One region of the Peribacillus sp. N1 genome, then DNA from elsewhere that is predicted to be linked to it. Evidence: riboswitches for the same ligand, from Rfam matches in the RefSeq annotation. Region 1 holds a riboswitch; each other region holds the start of a gene.
What was found. A riboswitch is a leader RNA that binds a small molecule or an ion and turns the genes downstream of it on or off. The one in region 1 is predicted to bind glycine.
Positions count from the first base shown of each region.

Region 1 (6,621 bases):
CATGCCCGTCAATTCACATATCATCGTTTGATATTCAAAGATTGCTTGAAGCTCTCCCTGTGAAATTTCAGGCTGATAGGGTGTATAAGCCGTGTAAAATTCAGAACGGGATAGAACATGATCGACGATGACCGGTGCATAATGGTCATAGACACCCGCACCAAGGAAGGAAGCATAGTTTTTAAGATCCGCATTCTTGGCAGCAAGCCTTGATAACTCTTTCATTAATGCTGGTTCCGATTTAGCAGGCTTGATATCGTATTCTCCTTGAAAACGAACGCTCTCAGGGATATCATTGAAAAGTTCTTCAGCAGTGGATACCCCTATCGCTTTCAGCATTTCTTGTTTATCTTGCTCTGTCATGGGTAAATAACGATGTTTCATCTAATGACCATTCCCCTCTATTTACGTGGTTTTTTATAAAAAGGTGTTTGTATTATAACGGCTTTCAAACGTTTGGAACGGATCTCCACTTCGACTTCCGCATCCAGCACTGAAAATTCCTTATCGATAAGTACCAAACCCACGTTTTTCTTCAACGTTGGTGATTGGGTACCGGTCGTGACCTCGCCAATGACTTTATCACCGCTGTAGACCTTATACCCATGACGTGGAATGCCACGGTCTATCATTTCAATTCCCACAAGCTTGCGAGGAGCTCCTTTCTCCTTTTGCTCAGCAAGAACGGCTTTCCCGAAAAAATCAACTTCCTTATCGACTTTTACTGCAAAACCAATCCCGGCTTCTATCGGGGTGATGTCTGCTGAAAGCTCCTGCCCATACAACGGCAGTTTCGCTTCAAAACGCAGGGTATCACGAGCACCTAAACCAATCGGCTGAACTCCCTCTTCGTTTCCGGCATCCATAATCGCCTTCCAAAGGGCTGGACCATTTTCACTGTCACTATATATCTCAAAGCCATCCTCACCAGTGTATCCAGTACGGGATACCATCGTGGAGATACCGTTAATCATGACATTTTCCTTGAACTTGAAAAATCCAATTTCACTTAAAGCTGTATTTCCCGATAGTTTTTGTAAAATCTTCTCTGCAGATGGTCCTTGAAGTGCCAGCTGTGTATAGTCACTAGATACATTCTTGATTTGGACATCTTCCGATAAATGAGCTTGCAGCCAATTGAAATCTTTTTCTGTGTTCGCTGCATTGACCACGAGCAGATAGTCATCCTCAGCCCTTTTATACACGATGAGATCATCAACCGTGCCTCCGTTTTCATAACACATGGCGGAATATTGGGCACCGCCCTGTTTCAGCTTTGCTATATCATTAGTCAGCATCTTTTGTAAAAAGGAAAGGCTCCCAGGACCCTTAACATCGACTTCACCCATATGGGAAACATCGAATAACCCCGCTTTTGTACGTACGGCTTCATGTTCGTCCTTTATACCCGAAAATTGGACAGGAAGTTCCCAGCCGCCAAAATCAATCGTTTTACCTCCGTATTCACGATAAACCTCAAATAGTGGTGTTCTTTTTAAATCGGTCAAAAAATGACCCCCTTCAGATTTTTTTAAATTAATTGGCTTCATTATCAAAAGCTTCTTGTCATTACGCATCAGATATATCCTGATTCATGATGTGAAAAAAGCACAAAAAAGGACAGAGAAAGCCCGTTTGAGCTTTTTCTCTGTCCTGAAACCTGAAAGTTTACCTATGTAATAGGTTTTCCCCTTTGGTGGCCGTCCCAAAACGGGCGGCGCTCTCCAGAGTTGCGTCCAATAAGAGTTCTTTTGCCTGAGAGATTCACTGCTAAGTTTGCTCCTTCGGCGCTACATCCGTAGTCTCTCCCCTTATCTTCACCCGCATATAAATGGTCTACCAATGAAAGGAAGCGAATAAGCCACCAAACATCGGTAAAACCTCTGAGCATCGTGGAATGCATTCTCTGCCAATTCTCCTGAAACCTCAGAAACCGTTTGATTGGTCTCCTTCAGTAATCTTGGATAAATTAGAAGCCTATAGCCCATACTAAGAAAACGCGAACTGCAAAATCGATGTACAAAGATTCTTTGTAGCGTTGGGAAATTGGAATTTTCTAAATATACTTATATCCTACCCTAAGAAACTTATCTCTGCAATATCTTTTGAAGAGAAATATTTTTCTTACTTCACATATGAAATGTTCGGGTTTTGACCTTTTATTAAGGAAAATATGATTTAAGAGGGAGTTATTTCTATGAAAATCAATATATCCTTTAATTCTGAATGGAATGACGAGTTTCTGCAAAAGATGGAAAATGACGGTCCATGGGGAAACTGGGAGCTTTATAAGCTCGCGGTTCAAATGGAGGAAAATCTTATCATCCCTGATTTTGAAGGTTTACAGGCGCCCAAGCACCTTCCGCAGTTAACCCCGCTTCCCCATCAATTGGAAGCAGCCAAGCAAGTGGTGGAAAAGATGAATGGAAAGGCCATTTTAGCTGATGAGGTAGGGCTCGGAAAAACAATTGAAGCTGGATTGATCCTAAAAGAGTATATGATTAGGGGCCTTGTAAAAAAAGTTTTGATCCTTGTTCCGGCTTCCCTTGTCACACAATGGGCTTTTGAATTGAATACCAAGTTTCATATACCGGCAGTCGTTCAGAGAAAAAGCTATGTTTGGGACTCCTGTGATGTGGTCATTTCATCCATTGATACAGCGAAACGAGCTCCACATCGAGATATCATTTTCAAGCAGGAATACGACTTCATCATTATTGATGAAGCTCATAAACTTAAAAATAATAAGACGAAGAACTATGAATTCGTCCAAAATCTGAAAAAGAAATTTTGTTTACTCCTGACAGCCACTCCGATTCAAAATAAAGTCGAGGAAATTTTCCACCTCGTTTCGTTATTGAAACCAGGCCACTTGGGAAATGCCTCACTTTTTTCAGAAAAGTATAAAGGGAAAGGCCGGAACATAATTGAAGATGAACACCTAAAGGAACTTGTCAACACTGTCATGATTCGAAACCGGCGGGCCGATACTGGCATTGAATGGACAAAACGGCATGTGGAGACCATCACCATTGAATTTTCTCCAACGGAACAAGCATTGTACGATGCTGTTTCCAAATTCAAACCTATTTCGGATGGTTCTAAAGGAAGCGCCTTTTCGGCTCTCACTCTCCAAAGGGAAGCATGCAGCAGCAGAGAGGCGGTCTTTTATACATTAAAGAATATGAAAAATAAATATGATCAGCCTTCCCCTGACTTTTTGGCAAAGCTTGATGATTTATTTTCTAAAGTGAATGAAACGGTTCAGAACTCAAAGGCTGAAAAAGCTTTGGAACTGATCAAGAAAATTGATGATAAAGTCATTATCTTTACCGAATACCGGGCGACTCAGCTATATCTACAATGGTACCTACAGCAGAATGGAATTTCTTCAGTTCCTTTCCGAGGCGGTTTTAAGCGCGGAAAGAAAGACTGGATGCGAGAATTATTCCAAAAAAATATACAGGTATTGATTGCAACAGAAGCTGGCGGGGAAGGGATAAACCTTCAGTTTTGCCATCACTTGATTAATTTTGACCTGCCATGGAACCCGATGAGGCTCGAACAGAGAATCGGACGGATACACCGCCTTGGTCAGGAAGAAGATGTGATGATTTATAACTTTGCCACGAAAAATACAGTGGAAGAACATATTCTAAAGTTACTATATGAAAAAATAAATTTATTCGAGAAAGTAATCGGCGAATTGGATGATATTCTAACCAAACTGGATATTAACAACATTGAAGAATATTTGATTGATGTAGTCGGCGAATCCAAAACAGAGGGCGAAATGAAAATCAAGATGGATAATTTTTCATCGTTAATCCAATTCGCCCAATCAATGAAGGAAGGTGAGGTTCATGCAGCAACGGGAAATTCATGATTTTTTAATAACTTACTTTAAAGCCAATGATTGTGAAATACTGGATAATGCACCAACCCACCTTACAGTCCAATTGACGATTGATATGGATAAAGAATTAATGAACAGACCCTTTTATTGGCATTATCTAGAAAAAACAGGCGGCGTTCCAAACCTAGCACAGATGACTTTCATTACCGATCCAGAACTAGCTCCATCCGATTTAAAGGGAGAAATGATTCATTTTGGCTCCCCACGCCTTCACCAGATTATTCAATCTACCAAAAAGCTGGCAGGATATACTAGACTTTTTGAGGATACCCCTCCATCAAAAGGGGGAAATAATCCTTTGTTTCCTTGGCTGACCCTGAATGTGAAAATATCCTATCAATGCGATCGTAAAAAGGATACCTTCATGTCGATCGGTTTGAATTTAATCTCAGGTGAGATCATGGAAAGGTTTCACCATCGGGTTTTACCGATAAAGGTCACCCCCAAAATACCGGATTACTCCTTTACGCTTTCACCGCTCATCATGCCCAAGAGCGGATTGGCAAGACTGGATACATACATCAGGACCAGTTTCGAGGATGATGACCATTCCTGGGCAGAGGAAGCAATGCTTCGCTGGCAGAATGACTTGAATTTATTGGAGCATTTTTACAAGGATATGGAAGAAAAAAGTGAGAGCTATTTTACCGAAAAAGATGCCTTAAAAGCTCAATATGAACCCAACATCCGAATATCCATCATCAACGGAGGGTTATTTTACCTTTCTGATAGGGCATTGGGATAAGTAAGAACAATAAAAAAACAGATGCCCTAAATTCAGGACATCTGTTTTATTTTTTGATATTTTTCCTTACGAACATCGACAAAGCAAAAGGGACAATGCCAAACCAATGGGACATACCATGATTTTTATCCTCTTTTCTGTGACGGCGCTTTTCTTTTCGTTCTTTTTTCGTCAGATTAAAATACTCGACAAGCTGCTGAGTCAGATATTTAATATAAGCGTTTGTAGACATATAAAATAATCACCCTATGCAAAGTATGCCCCGTTTACGCAGCTTTTATTCCTTTGCTTGTTCCCTGAACACGTGTACCTGACTTAAAAGAATGTTGATTTTGCGTATTAAATAGCCTGCTTTTCCAACCATTCTTTCACTTCCCCCGCTTCTTTATCATATTGAATGATGACCCTTCCCTCGCGGTCATTTTTAGTCGTGGAAGAGAACTCGATATAGACATAAGGACCTTCTTCTTTCATTACGGAATACCGCACCACACCATTAGGGTATGAAATTTCCCCCTGGATGATTTTTGGGATCTCTTCGCCCCACTCTGCCGTCACATCCTTGATTGCTAAATGGACAAGATGGTCCGCCACAAGCGATTCTTCCACTTCTTTATAAAATTTTTTATCAATGATAAACTGATCGATCATTAGTATCGTGAACATGATGAAAACACTCGCTACAATCATGACCATCGGGAAAACGACTCCTTTTTGATTATTCATCGACTTTCGTGACATTCCTAAAGAAAGGATGAAATCTTCGACTGAAAGTAGTCCCTGCTTTATCCGTTATATTTATAACAATGACACTGCCATCCTTCTCAACCTGGAATTTCGAAATGTTCTGTAAGATGACCTCATGCCCCATACCATTCACTCGTCTTCGGACCTTATCTTCATATTGTTCAAACGATGATAATTGTTCATCTGAAAGCATCAAATATAATTTATTTCCCATTACATCCTGAGCTTTGGAACTCCGGACCTCCTGCTTCATTTGCATGGTAAAGACCTCCCACTCTTTAGGATGCAATTTATCAACGGACCCCATCTGGGTGTGAATGATTGAAAAAAGCTGTAGAACAAAAAGGGACGTCGTCATTAATATCATTAAAGAAAAAAGCATTTCGATCATCGTAAAGCCATCATTTTTTCGCAGCATCACAAATGGATTCATGATTACCCGATTCATCTTCATAACGTACACACCCTTCAATCATCCCCGGGAAATCCCCATTGTCCTTCCAAACCAATTCATAGGATCTTCTTTTGTAAATGATTTCCTGACCAATTGCTTGTATTTCCCCATCCATGAACGCCGTCAATCTTTCATATAATAAATGGTGGGCTTCTGTCCTTACGGCAATATCTTTCCGATGCGTCATTAACTCTTCAAGAATCGGTAAAATGGCAAGTACCAGGAAAATACAAATGGAAAATGCGGCCATCAGCTCAAGGTAAACGTAACCTTTACAATTTCTCAATCCTGAACCTCCCTTTACCGATATTGAGGACCAATTTGTACATTCCTTTTGACGTATCAATCATAATCGTTCCGGCTTTTGAAGCATTTCCATACTGATTAAAATGGAAGCTAAACCCCAAAGTGCCACTTAAAAACTGAATATCCTTTGGTATGCTCCTCTCTAGAACGATCCCTTCCTTATAAGATGACACGGTATAAACCTTTTTGGCATTATTAATATGAAGGTAGATCAAGCTCTCATGACTGATGGCATACTGCTGTGCATAGAAGATATCTTCATGGAATTGAGAAAGAAATAGCCTATTTTCCATGCCTTTAGTGAAGCTAGGATATAGATTAGGACCGATGGAAATCAGTAGTACAAAAATAACGAGGACAATAAGGATTTCAGATAATGTATACCCCCCATTGGACTGCCGTATATTCACTCCTCTCCTACTCAACGACCGTTATCTTTCCTTTACTATCCAA
Region 1 is NZ_BAAHZO010000001.1:1,714,229-1,720,849, forward strand. Features, by position in the region: gene gcvPA (aminomethyl-transferring glycine dehydrogenase subunit GcvPA) at 1-384, opposite strand, end outside; gene gcvT (glycine cleavage system aminomethyltransferase GcvT) at 402-1,508, opposite strand; glycine riboswitch at 1,647-1,730, opposite strand; glycine riboswitch at 1,734-1,821, opposite strand; gene ACYP5M_RS08260 (DEAD/DEAH box helicase) at 2,198-3,886, shown strand; gene ACYP5M_RS08265 (YqhG family protein) at 3,864-4,661, shown strand; gene ACYP5M_RS08270 (YqzE family protein) at 4,708-4,893, opposite strand; gene comGG (competence type IV pilus minor pilin ComGG) at 5,001-5,387, opposite strand; gene comGF (competence type IV pilus minor pilin ComGF) at 5,380-5,862, opposite strand; gene ACYP5M_RS08285 (hypothetical protein) at 5,810-6,148, opposite strand; gene comGD (competence type IV pilus minor pilin ComGD) at 6,135-6,578, opposite strand; gene comGC (competence type IV pilus major pilin ComGC) at 6,586-6,621, opposite strand, start outside.

Region 2 (6,621 bases), on a different contig from region 1:
GATAACATGCCTATTCCACCGCCGAGCGTAAGGCCTACAAGACCAACACCGCTTTCGGTTCCAGCCGGAATCGTCGTGCCATACTTCCATAGCGTATTATATACTTGACCTAAATCAGCTCCGGCTTCGATTTTTGCAATCATTTTTTCACGGTTGACCTTGATATTGTACATTTCACTTATATCAATGATTAGACCGCCATTCACTAATGAAAAATTTTCATAACTATGCCTGCCGCTCCTAACCCGGAAAGGTGTATGATTTTCCCGGGCCCACTTCAATGAATTCAATACATCATTGGAATTCTGGCAAAACACAATGACCTTTGGAAATTTAGAAAAACTTAAGTTATTATTTATCCTGGCCTGCTCATACTCAGCATCATTAGGTGTAACGACCCGCCCGGTAAGTTTTGTTCTTTCCAAAATATAACCCCTTCCTCGGGTAAAGATGATGTTACATCCTATGAAAAAGTCTGTCAGGAAGACACATTCCATAAGCGTCCCCCTGCTGGCATCCCTTGTTACGGGGACTAATTAGCTTTACTCGTGAGATTCGCTGATTTACTCGTTAAATTCCGCTGTTTTACTCGAGTTTCTCAGCTTTACTCGTGAGTTTTGCCGTTTTACTCGTGAATTCCTCTGTTTTACTCGAGTTTCTCAGCTTCACTCGTAAGTTTCGCCATTTTACTCGTGAATTCCACCACTTCACTCCTGAATTCCAACAGTCACCAAAGACAAAAAAGCCCTTCTCGAATTAAGAGAAGGGCTTTCTGATAGAGTTTCTTATCCCGAAATTTCATCATCGGATTTAACATCCAATGGTGTTCGTTTATCCATTTTCAGCATGAAATAACTTGCTACGACCAAGGCTAGGAAAACGATCCCGACAACCAAGGAAATCCGGGTACTAGGATTGATCCACATACCGACCAGCACCATCAGTAAGAAGGCAATTGTCGCATAGTTACTGTAAGGGGCCAACGGCATCTTGAACGGATGTTTCTCCATTTCAGCGGCATTTACCTTTCTGAATTTAAGCTCACTGATAAGTAAGACAAACCATGGAATCATCCCGGGTAATACACTCGCACTGTACACATAAAGGAATAATTGCGGCGGTGCAAGGTAATTCAGGATAACCCCGATGCCCAATCCTAATAGTACAGCGATCGTACAATATGCCGGCACTCCATTTTTAGATACTTTAGCAAAGACTTTTGGAGCTTGGCCATTCAATGCAAGTGTGTAAAGCATACGCCCTGCACTGAAAATCCCACTGTTGCATCCAGACATTGCCGCTGTGATTACGACAAAATTGATGATTCCTGCTGCTGCTGTGATACCTATTTTAGCAAAGGTTGAAACGAATGGGCTTCCTAAGTCATCCAGTTGATCCCAAGGGAAGACTGTCACGATGACAAATATGGCACCAATATAGAAAATTAATATACGCCATATGATTGATTGGATAGCTTTTGTTACGGTCTTCCTTGGATCTTTCGCTTCTCCGGCTGTGATGCCGATAAGCTCAACGCCTTGATAGGATGCCACGACAAGGGAAAGCGCAAAGAAGAATCCTGTCCAGCCTCCCGTAAAGAAGCCGCCATTTTCCCATAGATTCGATAATCCAATCGCATCCCCGCCATTCCCTATTCCAAAGAAGATAAGGCCTAGGCCGGCAACGATCATCAATATGATCGTTATGATTTTTATAAGCGCAAACCAGAATTCAAATTCCCCGAAGGATTTAACTGAAATGAGGTTGGCCGCCCCCAAGATGATCATGGCGACCACACCTGGTATCCATGCCGGTAAATCCGGGAACCAATATTGCATATACAACCCAACCGCGATGATTTCGGACATTCCGACGATTACCCATTGAAACCAATTGCTCCAAGCAGTCATATAACCTGCCAAAGGATGTATATAGCTGCTCGCAAAGGTTGCAAAAGAACCTGTAGTCGGTTCTAAATAGAGCATCTCACCCATGGAACGCATGATGAAAAATATAAAAATACCTGCGATGGCATAAGCAAGCATTACAGAGGGCCCGGTCCATTTGATCGTGCTCGCCGATCCCATGAATAACCCGACACCGATGGTTCCGCCCAAAGCTATCATTTGAATGTGACGTGCTTCCAGCCCTCTCTTTAATTCCTTGTTCGACATGTTTAACTCCCCCAGATGCAATATCGGTAATGCTTTTCCATCCTTAACACGAACGACTCTCTATTAATTATTGCGGTTAGAAATGCTTTATCGAAAAAAATATCAATAACACTTCAATTATGTTTTCTTATCTTATAATAGTAAATATTCTGTAAAAATACAATTGTATTTTTGAAATAAACAGTTACCAAATATATCTTGGCAATTTCCCTTATCTAAAAATATCATTTCAAAAAAATGATGTTCAATATTTCATAATAGTGATCATCCAAAAAACAAATTTTTCAAGTACCTTAATAAAAATTAAGACCACTATAAAACTACAGCTATTGCCGTTTTCACTTCAAAAAAAACTTGTTGACCTTCCGAAAAATAGATGATAGAATTCCAATATTATTTTATAAGCATAATGAATGATTCAGCAGTGGTAGATTATCACTGACAACATTTATTCACAACCGCATACAAGCAAGCGATGAATGCTATGGATGACACTATAGCAGGAGCAGCTTCTGGAGAGACTGTACAAGGTGCAGCGCCGAAGGATTCACAATCTCAGGCAAAAGGACAGAAGAGTAACGAATGATAAAATTGTTATTCTGAACCCTTTAAGAGATTGGTATTATCCAATCTCTTTTTTTATTGTCCATTTTGTGGTTGGACTAAAAACAACAGCTTTAAAACCAATGGGAAAGGCAAGCTGGACGAAAAAATCAGTCCCTCTCTCCAAGACCATTCAGGTAAATTCATTCACTACCAAGACTATAAAAAGACGGGGGCGTAAGAATTGGCAAGACAAGAATTAAAAAGAGATTTAAAAAATAGACATGTACAACTGATCGCAATAGGAGGAACCATTGGCACCGGATTATTTTTAGGTTCCGGAAAAGCCATACAATTAGCAGGACCTTCCATTTTATTTTCCTATCTGATAATAGGGATTGCCTTGTTTTTTGTGATGAGGGCACTGGGGGAATTGCTCTTATCCAATGCAGGGTATACATCATTCACTGAATTTGCAACCGAATATGTCGGTCCATGGGCCGGCTTCGTGACAGGGTGGACATATTGGTTCTGTTGGATCATGACCGCAATGGCCGATATCATAGCTGTCGGCGTCTATATGCAATATTGGTTCGATATCCCTCAATGGATTCCGGCTCTAATATGCCTAGTCATTCTGTTAGGATTGAACCTTTTGACCGTTAAGTTATTTGGTGAATTGGAATTCTGGTTTGCCATCATTAAAGTAATCACGATCATCGCCTTGATCGTCGTGGGGATCATCCTTTTGATCATCGGCTTCAATACCAATAGCGGAACGGTTTCCCTAACGAACCTATGGAATCATGGGGGCATGTTCCCTAATGGCATTTCTGGATTCCTATTATCTTTACAGCTGGTCGTCTTCTCATTTGTCGGTGTCGAATTGGTCGGGGTTTCCGCAGCAGAAACGGCAAACCCGAGAAAGAACATTCCATCTGCCATCAATAAAATCCCTGTCCGGATTTTACTTTTCTATGTTGGTGCACTATTCGTCATTCTCTGCGTCAACCCATGGACACAACTGGATGCCACGAGCAGCCCATTTGTAGAGGTCTTTGCGTTAATCGGCATTCCTGTCGCTGCAGGGATCATCAACTTCGTCGTTTTGACATCCGCTGCTTCTGCATGCAACAGCGGTTTATTTTCAACGAGCCGAATACTTTATACGTTAAGCAGGAATGGCGAAGCCCCTGCTAAACTGGAAAAATTAAATAAACAGGCTGTTCCGAGCAATGCCTTATTAACATCCACAATCGTTGTATCAATAGGGGCATTATTAAGCAAACTGATACCTGAACATGCATTTACCGTCGTGACGACCATCAGTGCCATCTGTTTCATATGGGTATGGAGCATTATCTTGATTTCCCATATCAAATATTCGAAAACAAGGCCTGACCTAAGAGCGAAATCGACTTTCAAGGCTCCTTTTACACCCTTTGTCAATTACGCCATATTAGGATTATTCCTGTTCATCCTTATTGTTATGCTATTCGCTGAAGCTACACGACTATCACTGCTCTTGACCCCAATCTGGTTCATACTTTTGGTAATACTATATAATTCTCGGAAAAAATATAGCTAAAGGAAATAAAGCCTTGAACTCACTAAGAATTCAAGGCTTTATCTGTTTTATGAACATATCATTGTTCGGCTGTCTGCGCACAGTTGCTCAAATATATCAGGCAACTGCATTAAATTTTATATCAAAATAGTGTAAGCTAATATATATTATCGGACCTTTTCCGTCATGTATGAATTTTTCATCCCGGTTTGGTTCACCCATCCATCAGTGGCATTGAAGAATAAACCCCATTGGTGGGCGTTTCACTTTATTAAAACGGAGGGGTTTGTTTATGAAGATTATATATATTCTTACTCTAGTTCCTTTTATAGGCATACTAGGATTTCTGCCTTTTGTTAATAAAATAGAACCATATGTATTAGGGATGCCTTTCAATATGTTCTGGATGGCTATGTGGGTGGTCCTTACCTCTGCCATACTGGGCATCATGTATAAGCTGGATCCCAGGAATCGGGAAGGTGACCAGGAATGAATATTGCTCTCTTAATCATTTTAGCATTTTTACTTCTATCGATATTTTTAGGCATACGCTCTTCAAAAGGAAAAGATATGGACTTGGAACAATGGACGGTTGGCGGACGCGGTTTTGGTGCGATATTCGTCTTTCTGCTGATGGCCGGGGAAATCTATACGACCTTCTCCTTCCTTGGCGGCAGCGGCTGGGCTTATGGCAAGGGCGCACCCGCACTATATGTTCTAATTTACATTACTTTGTCTTACGTATTATCCTATTGGCTCCTACCGGAAATATGGAGATATGCCAAGGAAAATAAACTGATGTCCCAATCCGATTTCTTTGTAAGCAAATATAAGAGTCCCGGTTTAGGAATTTTGGCTGCACTTGTCGGTGTGGTGTCGATGATTCCAGTGATCGTCGTGCAGCTGAAAGGATTGGGGATCATTGTCTCAGAAGCATCTTATGGTGCCATCTCTATGTCTGAGGCAGTTTGGATGGGGGCGATCAGCCTTACCATTTATGTGATGATCTCCGGTATACACGGTTCAGTTTGGACAGCGGTCATTAAAGATATAATGATGGTCGCCATAATAGGATTTTTAGGGATTTATCTTCCGATTCATTACTTTGGCGGATTTCAGCCGATGTTTGAAGCGATTGATGCGGCCAAGCCTGGTTTTCTTAAGTTCCCAGATCAGGGACTTAGCGTATCATGGTTCATCTCCACGGTAATATTGCTCGTATTCGGTTTCTATATGTGGCCACAAGTTTTCAGCGCTGTTTATTCAGCACGCAGCGGCAAGGTATTTCGAAAAAATGCAATCATCAGCCCTTTATATACACTCATGCTGTTATTCGTCTTTTTTGTTGGGTTTACAGCAATATTGAAAGTGCCCGGCCTCGTTGGGGCAGATGCAGACCTGTCATTGCTGCGCCTTTCGATCGAGACCTTTGATCCATGGTTTATAGGCATAATCGGCGGAGCTGGATTATTGACTGCATTGGTGCCGGGATCCATGCTTTTGATGAGCGTCGCTACACTGCTCGCGAAAAACGTCTATAAGGAATTTGCACCTGCAGTATCCGATCGCCATGTCGTACGATTGGCAAAGTTCCTTGTTCCAGTCATCGCCCTTATAGCCGTCTACTTCACCTTAAACGGCGGCGAAACGATGTCAGCATTAATTCTTATGGGATACAGTCTAATCACACAGCTTTTCCCGTCCCTGCTCTTTAGTCTGAAAAGGAATAATCCGATCAATAAATTTGGCGCAATCTCCGGCATCATTTCAGGATTGGCCATCGTAATTTGCATTACACTCAGTCATTCGACAATAGGGACCTTGTTTCCATCCTTGCCGCAAGCAGCGAAAGATTTGAATGTGGGAATCATTGCATTGGCAGTCAATTTCATTGTGATGATCGCAGTAAGTCTGGCTTTCAGAAAGCAAGCGATTCAGTTGGAACCTAAATCCGTTAACGAAATATGAAGAAACTTTGAAACCGGTTATTTTGGATAAATAAACATCGGAGGGCTCAGTCAAAAGACTGAGCCTTCCTTATTATCGGCATCCAAGCATATTTCCTTTTTCTCAATATTGTTTATAGGAAACCTCATTTTAGACTATTAATCTTTTCTGTTTATAAACAAATCCCCTATTTTAACTAATAAATACAACGAAAAAATAATCATCAAGGTTCTGGATACTACCAGACCATCAATAGCTAAATCATATCCACCTCTTAATAAAACTTCCGGATTCAAACAAAAAGTAATCGATATTACGAAAGCTATTAAAATCAGGATAACACCGAACTGAGATCTATTTGACATTAACATTCCGCCTTATATTATATAT
Region 2 is NZ_BAAHZO010000004.1:247,997-254,617, reverse strand. Features, by position in the region: gene ACYP5M_RS17050 (FAD-binding oxidoreductase) at 1-425, opposite strand, end outside; gene ACYP5M_RS17045 (amino acid permease) at 786-2,174, opposite strand; glycine riboswitch at 2,677-2,755, shown strand; gene ACYP5M_RS17040 (amino acid permease) at 2,962-4,305, shown strand; gene ACYP5M_RS17035 (DUF3311 domain-containing protein) at 4,577-4,777, shown strand; gene ACYP5M_RS17030 (sodium:solute symporter family protein) at 4,774-6,252, shown strand; gene ACYP5M_RS17025 (hypothetical protein) at 6,390-6,596, opposite strand.
Region 2: linked by a shared signal. The riboswitch ahead of ACYP5M_RS17040 (amino acid permease) and the one ahead of gcvT (glycine cleavage system aminomethyltransferase GcvT) in region 1 are both predicted to bind glycine.

Region 3 (6,621 bases), on a different contig from region 1:
AGATGCCAATTTATCAAATCATTGGCTTTTCCCTTAATTAAAGTGATAAAAAAGGGTTTTCACCCCTTCACATTATATACAATTTCCTTTTATTAGGTTCTCTTAATTAACATGTAAAAATTCCAGTTCTTCTTCCGTAATCAATACATCCCTGGGCCTTGAACCCCTGGATTCGGAAACTACTCCATGTTGCTCCATCATTTCTATTAGGCGCGATGCACGGTTATAACCGACACGGAAGCGCCTTTGGACACTAGAAGCAGATGCAGCCTGCTGGCTCACGACAAATTCACAGGCCTCGAAAAACAGTTCATCCGCTTCTTCCGTGACTTGGGACCTGTTCAGCAAGTCTTCCTGCTCGAACAGGTATTTTGGCTGCTGCTCCAGTTTAACATGGTTAACGACCTGGTCGATTTCTTCATCACTAACAAAAGTCCCTTGCAGGCGCACCGTTTTTGAAGAGCCGTTTTCAGCGAATAACATATCTCCTCTTCCCAATAATTTTTCTGCACCGCCGCTATCGATGATCGTACGGGAGTCGACTTGTGAAGAAACCGAAAAAGCGATCCTTGTCGGGATATTTGCCTTGATCAATCCAGTTATGACATCGACTGAAGGTCTTTGAGTGGCTACAATCAAATGGATGCCGCAGGCACGGGCCTTTTGGGCAATCCGGCAAATTGCTTCCTCTACATCAGCCGGGGACATCATCATTAGATCCGCAAGCTCATCGATGATCACTAGGATATAAGGCAGCTTGCTTGAATATTGACCGGCTTTTTCCGCTTGGTCATTAAAGCGGGTGATATCACGGACACCGGCATGTACAAACAATTCATAACGCCGTTCCATCTCCTCTACAGCCCACTTCAACGCAGCCGTAGCGGCTTTTACATCGGTTATGACTGGACTGACCAAATGCGGGATCCGGTTATATGGGGCGAGCTCAACCATTTTCGGATCGATCAACAGCAATTTCAACTCCTGCGGTGTCGCTTTATAAAGCAAGCTTACCAGCATGGTGTTGATACAGACACTTTTCCCCGACCCCGTTTGCCCGGCTATCAATCCATGCGGCATCTTTCTCAAATCGGTGATGATTGGCTGACCGGATATATCGAGCCCTAAGGCCACAGCAAGCGGTGATTCATGCTCTTGAAACTCAGTACTTTCCAAAACCTCCCGCAAAAATACCGGTTTGCTTTTCCTGTTCGGAATCTCGATGCCAATTGTATGTTTACCCGGAATAGGCGCTTCCATCCGCATATCTTGAGCAGCAAGGCTTAGTTTGATGTCATCCATCAGGTTCGTCACTTTATTCACCTTCACTCCCGGTTCCGGATGCACCTCGAAACGGGTTACTGCCGGTCCTTGAGTGACATTGACGACCTTTGCACGGACATTGAAATTTTTCAATGTCTCATCAAGTAATAAAGTCTGTTCCTCGAGCCACACATCATCATGCACAGCATAAGTGGGAGGTGTCAGCAATTCGATGTTAGGAAACACATAGTATGGATTTTCATTTTCATCCGCTTCGACGGAGCCAAAAACTGCCGGGATTTCGCCCTTACTGCCTTCTGCCGCTTCCTCTGTATATACTGCTTCTTGATACCCGTGTCCAGAAATCGGGGATTCCTGTTCCAAGAGCGGCTTAGGGTTGGAACCGATGTTGGATTCGACTGTATTTTCAGGCACAGCAGCGACGGTTTCGGAACCAACCTTAGCGTCCGAAAAGGTAAGTGATATGGCCGGAGTCTGCTCTTTCGGAATAACTCTGCCTTCCTCCTGTTTCCGTTCAGGAATGGCGGTTGGTTTCGCTTGTCCTGCCTCTGTTTGGGCAGAATCATCCATTGGCCGCTTATCAGGTGATACTACTGCCCTTTCCGAATTAAGGCTTTTTTTTTCCGGCATCATTTTATTCATGAAGTCATTTTTTTTCCGATCTTGCTTAAGCATCATCACATTAAATGGGATGTGTTTTTTTGGACGTTTGAGCTGCACTTCAGGTATTGCCTCAGATGGGTCTTCAGGCATTGTCCCTTGACTAACGGATGGTTGATTTGATTGTACAGCAATCTCCCCAGGAACCGATATCGCTTCAGGCGGTGTGTCGTCCGTCTGTTCCATGATGGATACAGCGACTTCGCGTCCAAATTCTACTTCGTCCTGTTCAATAGCCTCTTTTTCCACCGCAGGCTCAATTTTGTTGGGCTCGATTACTGCTTGTTCTGGCAGTGTCTCAATGGAATTCCTGCGAAAGAAAGCGGGTATCTCTGAATCTTCCAGTTTTTCTTCCGCTTGTTCCGGTATAAGAACGGATGGTTCTGTCGTCAATTCCTCATGTGACACTTCTTTTGGGATTTCAGGAATCGATGCTGGAATCCCGATATCGGGTTCTTCCTTTTTTAGGACGGGCATTTTGCTTTCTAATTCATATTCGACAATTTCTTCAGAAACGACTGTTTTTTTTTCCGGACGACGGAACCCATAAATGGGTGAAGGGATTTCCGTCGGACGGAATGGAGTATTTGAAGGGACTATTTTTGAGACTTCCTCCCGTTCGAAGTTTCTCCGTTTTGGTTCAGGATCCCTCACAGGCCTTCTTGTTTCTTTGGCCGCGCTCCCCTTTTTTGGTTCATGATCTTCCCTGTTTCTTTCCCTAGGCTTTCTTTTGCTCTGTTCACGATCTGGAATGAGCGGAAACTTGAACTGCCCTTTTGGATATTGAAACAGGATTTTCGTATCAGGGTCTGGCGTCTGCGACATTTTTTCCACTTTTTGATTGTAAACCTTTATTTCTTCTTCCTTTGACTTTGCAAGCTTTGAAAAATCCATTTTCCTTAATGTCTCTTCATCAAGCGGTTCATCTATAATAATCTCTTCAATTTCAATAATTTCCTCTGCTTGGAACCATTTTTTCATCTTATTTAGCCATTTCAAAACTATCACTCTTTCTACATCTGTAGTTATGTAACTAATTCTACCAGTTATTTTAAAAATATCGAGAAAATTTAAGCTAAATTGGGATTAGTATCTATTTTTTTATCGCACTCTTACTAACTTAACGTATTTCGCAGAACTCCTACCCTATTAAACCCCTTCTGGTATGAGTTTAAACCTGCACTTCGTGAAATAACATTAGCCCTTAGTCTACTATTTAAATAAAACACCGCTGTTAAATCGCGTTTACAAAGAGATTAAGTTTTCATGCGGCGCAAGAAGCAGACTGGTCAATTCATTGAAGCATCCTTCACGAAACCTCCGGTGGCATCCTGAAACCCATAAAACACCGTTCGTTAATACCGAACGGTGTTTTGTGGGTTTCTGCACTTTTTTGCAAACAAATATACCAATGGAACTATTCCCATTCATAAAAATCGCATACAACTTGGGCCACTGATTTGGATGCGATCAAAAGGGCATCTTCATCAATGTCGAATTTGGGATGGTGATTGAAATATGCCTTCTCCACCCCTTTTGGTTTGCAGCCAATGTAAAAGAAGCAGCCAGGAATCTTTTCTGCATAATACGAAAAATCCTCTGAACCAGAGAAAACCGGAAATTCCATAACCTTTTTAATATCTTTGTCTTTCATGCTTTCCAGACTATTTTTCACGAATCCAGTCAATTCAGGGTCATTATATAACGGAGGATAATCAGGCACATATGTTAGTTCGCACTGAACATCAAATTCCGTTTCTATCCCTTTAACGATGCGGTGGATTTCCCTATCGATCAGCTGTTGGGTCTCTGCTGTCATATAACGAACATCCCCTTCAATTTCTATACGATCTTTAATGACATTAAAGCTTCCTTTTCCATCGAAGGAGCCGATTGTGACCACGCCCATATCAAAAGGGTTCAAGCGGCGGCTGATCACGGTTTGTACGGCTGTCACGAAATGGGCGCCTGCCACAATGGCATCATTGGCCATATGCGGGGACGAACCATGGCCGCCTACACCCTTAATCGCCAGCTTGAAATAGGTCCGTCCAGCCATCGAATAGCCGCCGTGATACCCGACAACCCCTGCAGGATGGGACGGAAATAAGTGGATTCCAAAAACGGCATCAAGTTCATCCAAAAACCCTGATTCCATAATGCTCTTTGCTCCACCTGGGGGTGTTTCTTCTGCATGTTGATGGATTATTTTAATCGTACCGGATAGGGAATCTTTAAGCTCATTGATGCAGTCTGCCAGAACCAATAAATAAGCGGTATGCCCATCATGTCCGCAGGCATGCATGACACCTTCATTTTTTGAACGGAACGGGACATCCGCTTCTTCTTTAATCGGCAACGCATCGAAATCCGCACGGAGACCTATCGTTTTCCCAGGTTTTCCGCCTTCGATCGTTACGATGATCCCTAATCCATTTCCTACATTCGTTTGAATCGACATATCCTTACCCTTATAAAAATCAATGATATATTGTGCCGTTTTCTCTTCTTTGAAGGATAGTTCCGGGTTCTCGTGTAAATGACGGCGGATTTGAACCATTTCCCCTTTACGGGCTTCCAGCATGTTCATTAATTTGCTTTTCACGTTCACGTTTATTCTCCCCCTTATTTCAAGTTGAGCATATTAGTAGTTCCATGTTCGCTGCATGCCTTCCGATACAAAGTGCCCATTAAAAAAGGGCAGAGAAGGATTGCGTAAACTTACCGCTCCCCTTCTCTGTCCTTTTCACCTGAGAGTTTAGCTCCATTTTTGGACATGGAGATTTCCCCTTTGGTGGCACACTGCTTCCTGCGCACTCTCCAGAGCTGCGTCCAGCTGCGGTTCCATTTACCTGAGGGATTTGCTCCAAGGGATCTTTTTGGAACTTGCTCCTTCGGTGGCTCAATGCTTGCACTCTCCCACAACGTTCATCCGCTTGTTCTTTTTATATTCTCAAAATATTCCAATTATATTATCGCCGATTAAAAAATAAATATCAACTCTGAGTTATAAACTCTATTAAACTTTAAAAGGACCGCTGCCAGATGCTGACACGGTCCTTTTGTGATTCATTATTGTTCAGGCTTTTTGTTTTTACCCATAATGAAGATGGGCTCCAACTCATTTTCTTCATAAAGGAATGATAGAGCCGTTATCGGAACATGACCGCTGGCAAAGAAGCTCATCGCCATTTGCGCAAGAATATCATAGCCCGTATCATTCTTCACATCGGCAATGATGATGACATCCTGATGTGGAATGGCCACAGCCATGGTTCCCTCGATCTTGTCCTTCATTTCCCGAAGCCATGATTCATTTAGAATCCTGCTGGCATCATATCCATCATTCGTGTTCAAAAAATAAAATGCATTACCTGCAACGATATCCGACTTCATTTCAGTGGTGAGGGAACGGGCATTGAATAGGGCAATTTCACGGATCCTGTCACCCTGCCAATTTTCCCGTTGAATCATCTTTTCATCTATAAGACGGTAGGTTTTCCCTAAATCAAGGGCATAAAAAACCCGGGTTTCAGCCGTATGCTCATCGAATAAAAACGGATTTCCTTCTTCGGATTCCATTGGAAAGGAGGTCGAGCGGATGACTGGGAAAATGAATTTCTCCTTGCCTTCCATACTGTGTTCTTCCCCCATCACATTCAGGGCCTCTTCCACGTAATAGGTAATTTCATCGATGGCCTTTTCCTGTACGTTTTCATAGTTAGCAAGCACAGGAGGCAACTCGATGGTGATCCCCTTCCCGGTCTTCACATTTTCCACCCGTAACGTATCTTGCTTGCTATCGAATTTGAATGAGCGATTCTCATCTTTTAAACGCTCCTTCAAGATATTTTTCAGCTTCGTGCTGTCCATTTTCATGACTGACCCTCCTCTTCATTGAAAAATCCCCAGCGAGAAGGGGAAATTGATTATAGTGATTGAATGAATTCCTCAATTTGTTCTTGCGTTTTGCGATCCTTGCTCACAAATCTGCCTAGCTCCTTGCCATTATCATAGGCAATGAAACTTGGTATACCGAATACATCATTAGCCGCACACACATCGATGAATTCATCACGGTCCACATAAATGAATGTAAAGTCAGGAAATTTCGTTTCAATCTCCGGCATTATCGGTTCGATTACACGGCAATCTCCACACCATGTTGCTGAAAAAAGAAAGATATGTTTGCCTTCATTTTTAAATGCATCATATTGCTCTACTGTTTGTAATTTTTCCATTTGTATATTCCTCCTGCTCTAAATGACACCTTATTTTTTATAATCCCATCATACCAGAGTCTCCAGGAATCAACCATTAATACGGATCGGTTGAAAGTCACTGGCCTCTTATTTCTGGGGCACGGATGAAACGATTTCCATCATTTGTTTTGCATCGGTTTTTAATTGGTCTTTATCCGTTTCGGTTGTCAGCTTCACTCCGCCGATTCCCACTGCAAGCTCATACTTTTCTTTCGGTATCTCTTTAATCGAAATAAAGCCGAATTTATCATCGGTTTGAAAAGAATGCAGTACTTCAAATTGATCCTCTTGTTCCTTTATGGCCAAATATAACACGGAGCTGTCTTCTTTTTCATTCGGATTGACAAATAATATATAAATCTTATCACCTTTTTGTAAAATCAAATTATTATCATGTTCTTCCACTACTTTAAAA
Region 3 is NZ_BAAHZO010000002.1:420,464-427,084, forward strand. Features, by position in the region: gene ACYP5M_RS10460 (DNA translocase FtsK) at 103-2,943, opposite strand; gene ACYP5M_RS10465 (amidohydrolase) at 3,362-4,549, opposite strand; glycine riboswitch at 4,672-4,778, opposite strand; gene ACYP5M_RS10470 (DUF1444 domain-containing protein) at 5,017-5,823, opposite strand; gene ACYP5M_RS10475 (thioredoxin family protein) at 5,874-6,185, opposite strand; gene ACYP5M_RS10480 (hypothetical protein) at 6,294-6,621, opposite strand, start outside.
Region 3: linked by a shared signal. The riboswitch ahead of ACYP5M_RS10465 (amidohydrolase) and the one ahead of gcvT (glycine cleavage system aminomethyltransferase GcvT) in region 1 are both predicted to bind glycine.